3 regions of the Shewanella aestuarii genome follow, and region 2 is predicted to be linked to each of the others. Evidence: predicted binding sites of a transcription regulator. Region 2 holds the regulator's gene; each other region holds the start of a gene.

Region 1 (2,278 bases), 600 kb from region 2:
CTGTCAGACGTTGTTAAACATTCAATGAGACCTACTGAGCGTCAATTGCGCTCAGAAGTCATCGATGCTATGACCACCAACGAAACCTTATGGTTTCGTGACAAATACCCATTCGATTTACTGCAAAATGCATTGTTACCCGAGTATTCAAAGTTAGGGCGCCCCTTACGCATTTGGTCTGCGGCTTGTTCCTCTGGGCAGGAGCCTTATTCTCTTGCCATGACCGTGATGGAGTATCAGCAGCGTAGACCGGGTGCATTACCCGGAGGTGTAGCAATTCAAGCAACTGATTTATCACCATCGATGCTTGAGCGTTGTAAAAATGCTGAGTATGACAATTTAGCCTTAGCCCGAGGTTTATCTGATGAGCGTAAGCGTCAGTTTTTTGATGCTTTGCCCAATGGCAATATGAAAGTGAAAGATAATGTTAAGCGATTGGTTAACTTTCGGGCCCATAATTTACTTGAAAGCTATTCGTTGCTGGGGAAATACGACATTATTTTTTGTCGTAATGTGTTGATTTATTTTGCACCGGAGGCAAAAGCAAAAATTTTGCGGCAATTTGCTGCCGCTTTAAATCCTCAGGGGATATTATTTCTTGGGGCTTCAGAGTCAATTGCCGGTTTGACGGACGAGTTTAATATGGTTCGGTGTAATCCTGGCATCTATTATCAAAAGAAAACCTAATCTAACTAACCGAAAAGCATACGGTAATTGGATTGTATGCTTTATTTTTTGCATCTATTCCTTCTAACTCCCTTTTTCGAAAATATTGGCATACCCTTTGCTACATATCTATCAGATAGCTGATGGAGGCAATTTTATGGCGATTAACTTTGATAATGCACTTGGGGTACATCAATACTCTTTAGGTGTAAGGGCCCAGCGAGCCGAAGTTTTATCAAGCAACATTGCAAATGCTAATACCCCAGGGTACAAAGCTCGCGATGTTGATTTTGCTTCTGCTATGTCAGCTGCTCGTTCACATCAAAAAGGCTTATCGATGAGTCAAACCACTGAAAAGCATTTTGATTTAACCGCTCTTAATCAGCAGCATGTTAAATATCGTGTAGTTAATCAACCTGATACAGGTGATGGCAACACTGTTGATATGCAGCAGGAACAAACCGCTTTTATGCAAAACGCACTTGAGTACCAAATGTCTCTAGGTTTTTTGGAAGGCAAATTTAGTGGTATGCGTAAAGCGTTAACAGGTAATTAATTATGAGCTTATTTAATATTTTCAATGTATCAGGATCAGGTATGAGCGCCCAGTCGGTGCGCTTGAATACCACCGCCAGTAATATTGCTAATGCTGATTCCGTTTCCAGTAGCGTTGATAAAACTTATCGTGCACGTCATCCAATATTTGAAGCTGAACTTGCCAATGCGAGTCATCAGCAAAGTGCGGGTCAGAAAGTGAACGTACGTGGGATTGTTGAAAGTGATAAGCCATTAATTAAAGAATACTCTCCTGATCACCCAATGGCTGATACCGATGGCTTTATTTATAAGCCTAATGTGAATGTGATGGAAGAAATGGCCGATATGATTTCAGCTTCACGTTCTTATCAAATGAATGTTCAAGTGGCGGATGCAACAAAATCAATGTTGCAACAGACACTTAGAATGGGTAAATAGCATGATTTTTTTTGGAGGTAATATATGAGCCTCGTAAATCCTTATAGTCAGTCTTTGCCTCAACAGACGTCAAGTGTGTCTAGCACAGGTACAGTGAGTAAAAATACTGTGCAATCGAATGCGACTGCAACATCAACAGGCAATCCCTTTTTAGACAGCATTAGATTGCCAAGTGTGCCTGAAACGCCTGAGCCTAAAGATCAAATGTTAAAGCAAGAAGACTTCTTTGCTTTGCTCAGTCAGCAGTTATCGATGCAAGATCCATTTAAACCTGTAGATAATGATCAAATGATTGCCCAAATGGCATCGTTTTCAACGGTAGATGGCATTGCCAATCTGAATGCCGAGATTTTAAATCTCAATAGCGTGATGAGTTCAAGTCAAGCATTGCAGGCATCAGGACTTGTTGGCCGTAAAGTGTTGATTCCATCTGACACTGGTGCCATCACACCTGAAAGCTCTGAAATAAAAGGTGTGGTTAGTACTCCTGAAAAAATCGATACCATTACGATTCGCATTGAAGATGAATCTGGTCAGTTAATAAAAACCTTTGATATTGATGGCAGTGCTGGCGGTAACGTCGATGTTGCTTGGGATGGTCTTGATAAGAATGGCGAACCTGTCGCAGAGGGTAGTT
Region 2 (2,278 bases):
TCGGTTATTGATATCAAGAAAATTATTCAACAGTTAAAAAATCGTGGTTTAGGGGTACTGATCACCGACCATAATGTGCGTGAAACCCTTGATGTATGTGAACGCGCTTACATTGTTAGCCAAGGTAATTTGATTGCCGAAGGCACACCGGAAGAGATCCTAAACAATCAGCAAGTTCGGGCTGTATACTTAGGCGAACAATTCAAGCTATAGTTAATCTGAGGTGTAATTTAAATCAACGATGATTAAATTCAATCAGTGATTCACAGTCACAATGTTAACGGATAAAATAACAACTAACATTCAGTTTTAATTAACTATTTCAGTAATGAATTACTGTATAATCTGTGTGGCAAACCATATTTCATCTAGGGATTAGTCGTAATGAAAGCTTCACTCCAACTAAAAATGGGTCAACATCTAACGATGACCCCACAGCTGCAACAAGCGATTAGGTTGTTGCAGTTATCTTCATTGGAGCTTCAGCAAGAAATTCAACAGGCATTAGATTCAAATCCCCTACTAGAAATGGAAGATGAGTTTTCACCATTAAACACTGAAAAGTCAAAAGATCAATCTGACACCGACTTCAATGAAGTCTCGGTATCTGCGGTTGAAAGAGATACCTCAAACGTCGATACAGCAGAATCACTAACCAAAGAACAACTACCAGATGAACTCCCAATGGACACCTCTTGGGATGAAGTCTATACCGCATCGCCAATGTCTGGTTCAGGTTCTGGTAACCTGCCAAGTGATGATATGCCATTTCAAGGTGAAACCTCTGAAGGCTTATATGAACATCTAGAATGGCAAAAAAACCTAACCCCATTTTCCGAAACCGACTTAGCCATTGCCACAGCCATTATTGATGCCATTGATGACACAGGCTACTTAACCCAAAGCACTGAAGATATTTTAGAGGCGATGGGCGATGAAAATATTGAGCTTGACGAAGTTGAAGCCGTATTAAAGCGCATTCAGCATTTTGACCCAATAGGCGTGGCATCACGAGACTTGCGTGAGTGTCTATTAATTCAACTAATGCAATATGCCCCTGACACGCCGCACATTGAAAACGCAAAACTGTTGATCAAAGACTATTTAGATTTGATCGCTGGTCGAGATTTTCGCACCTTAATGCGAAAAACCAAGCTCAAAGAAGATGATTTACGCGAAGCTATAGAGCTAATCCAATCACTGAATCCGCGTCCAGGGGCAATGATCTCCCCCCCTGATGACGATTATGTTATTCCAGATGTATCAGTGACCAAAAAGAATGGCCGCTGGGTAGTTGAATTAAACCCAGATAACATGCCAAAAATTAGTATTAATCAGCACTATGCTTCAATGGCTCGCAGTACCAAAAACCAAGCAGATAGCCAATTTATTCGTGGCCATTTACAAGAAGCCAAGTGGTTTATCAAAAGCTTAGAAAGTCGCAACGACACCTTACTTAAAGTCGCCAATTGCATTGTGCAATTTCAACAAGGTTTCTTTGAATATGGTGAAGAAGCCATGAAACCTATGGTGTTAAATGATATTGCTGAAGCCGTTGAAATGCATGAATCTACCATTTCACGGGTTACCACCCAAAAATACATGCACACCCCACGGGGTTTATTTGAACTGAAATATTTTTTCTCTAGCCACGTTAGCACTGACGATGGCGGAGAATGCTCTTCAACAGCAATCCGCGCATTTATTAAAAAGCTGGTTGCGGCTGAAAACCAGAAAAAGCCATTAAGCGATAGTAAAATGGCCGAACTGCTGGCCGAGCAAGGGATTAATGTTGCGCGTCGTACTATCGCGAAATATCGTGAAGCGATGATGATCCCGCCCTCAAACCAACGTAAGAGTTTATAACCTACTAAGCGATTGGAGGAACTATATGCAAATCAATTTATCAGGACATCATGTAGAAATTACCGAGTCACTTCGAGAATATGTCGCGACAAAATTCACAAAGCTTGAACGACATTTCGATCAGATCAATAATGTCAACGTGGTACTGAACGTTGAAAAACAATCACAAAAAGCAGAAGCTAAAGTGAGTTTAAACGGCGCTGAAGTATTTGCCATGTCAGAAAACAGTGACATGTACGCAGCCATAGACGCCCTGATCGATAAACTCGATCGTCAGGTTATTAAACACAAAGAGAAATTGACTAAGCATTAACGATGGAACTTAGTACCATCCTGCAGCCGGAATGCACTACCTGTGCCACACCGGGCAGTAAGAAAAAGGTACTGGAATTAATCAGCGACTTAGTCGCTG
Region 3 (2,278 bases), 620 kb from region 2:
TCGCTTAGCGGCTTAACATGATCAACGGAATTCATAGCCATATTGGCGACGGGCTTAGTCACTTCTGCCTTGACCATATCAACAGATAGCTTTGCTTTACTCAAATCAACTTCCTGCACCCACTGATTTTTAATTTGACCATCCACTCGATCCTTATCGCCGAGCACCTGCTCGGTAGATTGTTGATAGGTAGAAGCAAATAATGTCGCTGAATTATTGCTACTCTTGTTTTGGGTATCAGTGACTTTCGTTTCAATATTCGCAGGTACTACATTTGGTTTGTTTGACTGTGCAATATTTAACTTATCTAAATCAATATTTTTCGCATTGGCCACATCTACATTTGGCTTATTCAAATCGATATTTTTCGGATTGTCAGCATCTACTTTTTGCTTGTTCAAATCGATATTACTCGTGTTAGTCATGTTTTGAGTTATCGACACATCACTTAATTTATCCGTCTCTTTTGACACTAGATTTAGCACATCAGCCTTTATTGAATGGAGATCCGGTTTACTCACATCCGCTTCTAGATCTAAATCCACTAGCGCTAGAATTGATTCATCGATAACAGGCGCTTGCAAGTTAAACTCTTCGACGATGTCGGCCAATTGCTGTGGCGATAGGCCTTGCAGTTCAACTAAATCCTTATTGGTAAAATCCATCAATTTTTGGGACTCATCGAAAGTTAAAGATGATAAAAAATCGCTGCTACTTTGGCCTGTTAATGGTGGATTAATAGTAGCTTGAAATAACTTCTGCTCGTCTGAAATAACTGAAGACTCGATAATACTTTCTATCATCGGTTTGTTTTGATGTTTTTTATCATAAAATGGCAACAAAGAATCTAAGTCAAATGATTCGTCAATAGCTTGTTGAGCTACGACGGTGTTATCACTGTGCGGCAAAGATTTTCCGTCGCCTTTGGATTTGTCAAAAGATTGCGCCATATCTAGTTGAGCAAAAATAAACTCAATATCGGCATCAACTAAAGGTTCTGAAAGTTCAACACCTTTACTGATTAATGCTTGCTCAGAGGATGTGTTGTATTGAGACGTGGGCTTTGACGATTCACTGGTAATCGAAGCTTGATTAGCTTGACTAAAAACAGATGAGAATGATTGATTATCAGATACTTGCGCAGCATCTTTAGTCACCCCGCCAGCATTTTTACTATTAGCAGACAGTAATATATTGCTCATTTGTTGCATAATTTATGCTCCGATAATCAAATCTTGAAAAGAATTAATGGTGCTAAAATTGGTTATTGATAATGCTTAGAGGCCACCAACTTTACTGACGCAAAAACGTCACAACACTGACGATTAATTCATAAAAACAATTAATATCTGATTTAAAGCAATTTAAGTGCCAACCTAAAGACTGACAGATTTAAAAGTGCTCAATTAGACAAAGCGGGATATGTAACAAGGGCATTGATTAAAGATCTAACGACGAGCTCGGTTACGAAGGTATTGTTGCATGGCAAATTCATCTGACATTTTTTGATCACGCTTAGCTTCAGCAATCATTGCTTTGTCAGCTTTATGTTTAAGCAGCATTTCAACCGCTTTACGTTTTTGCTGTTTTTCCAACCAATGCTTTTGCCGATAGCCTACTTGTTTATCAGCCTCTTGAACGGCTGCAACTTGCTGGCTGATCACAGTGTCAACTTGCTTAATAAATTGATGAAATTGGTGATATTGGTTAGCGCTTAACGTTGTGCCTTGATGGCCTTCCATTTGCTTCATGTAATCAAGACGATAATTATTTAATGCCTCTAATTGCCCCTGAAGTTTTTGTTTTTCAAATTGCGCAGACTTTAACTGCATTGCCGCTTGTTCTTCAGCGTCAATTGCCAGCTTGAGTACGGTGAAAAGAGGATCGGTGGCCATGTATCAACTCCAATAATGATGCTGCTACCAACTGATTAGTTCTGACACTGAGCGGCAATCTGACTCATCATCATAGCGCTATTTTCAAAGCTAATGGCTTCTTTAAAATTTTGACGCAAAAACGCATTCATGGCAGGTTGCAGACGTATGGCATTGTCAATTCGCGGATCGCTTCCTTGAGAGTACGCACCAATCGAAATCAAATCGCGATTTTGCTGATAAAGCGAATACATTTGCTTAACTCGGCGCATCGCCTCTAAATGCTCATCGCTAATGACCATAGGGGCGACACGACTAATCGATTGCTCGATATCAATTGCAGGATAATGACCTGAATCGGCTAAGCGACGAGATAATACAACGTGACCATCTAGAATAGCCCG

Evidence for each region. Region 2 encodes sigma-54, which starts transcription at its own class of promoters, with help from an activator protein. Its sites were predicted from a motif close to GTTGGCACGNNNNTNGNNT; they were not measured.
Region 1: the regulator sigma-54 is predicted to act here: its motif matches at 772-790, upstream of flgB (flagellar basal body rod protein FlgB).
Region 3: the regulator sigma-54 is predicted to act here: its motif matches at 1,358-1,376, upstream of HBH39_RS05310 (flagellar hook-length control protein FliK).

What each region holds. Positions count from the first base shown of each region.
Region 1 covers NZ_CP050313.1:1,123,378-1,125,655, forward strand. Annotated here, with positions in the region: gene HBH39_RS05175 (CheR family methyltransferase) at 1-687, shown strand, start outside; gene flgB (flagellar basal body rod protein FlgB) at 824-1,222, shown strand; gene flgC (flagellar basal body rod protein FlgC) at 1,225-1,641, shown strand; gene flgD (flagellar hook assembly protein FlgD) at 1,666-2,278, shown strand, end outside.
Region 2 covers NZ_CP050313.1:525,232-527,509, reverse strand. Annotated here, with positions in the region: gene lptB (LPS export ABC transporter ATP-binding protein) at 1-213, shown strand, start outside; gene HBH39_RS02485 (RNA polymerase factor sigma-54) at 385-1,866, shown strand; gene hpf (ribosome hibernation promoting factor) at 1,892-2,179, shown strand; gene ptsN (PTS IIA-like nitrogen regulatory protein PtsN) at 2,182-2,278, shown strand, end outside.
Region 3 covers NZ_CP050313.1:1,149,934-1,152,211, reverse strand. Annotated here, with positions in the region: gene HBH39_RS05310 (flagellar hook-length control protein FliK) at 1-1,211, opposite strand, end outside; gene fliJ (flagellar export protein FliJ) at 1,449-1,895, opposite strand; partial or broken gene fliI (flagellar protein export ATPase FliI) at 1,931-2,278, opposite strand, start outside.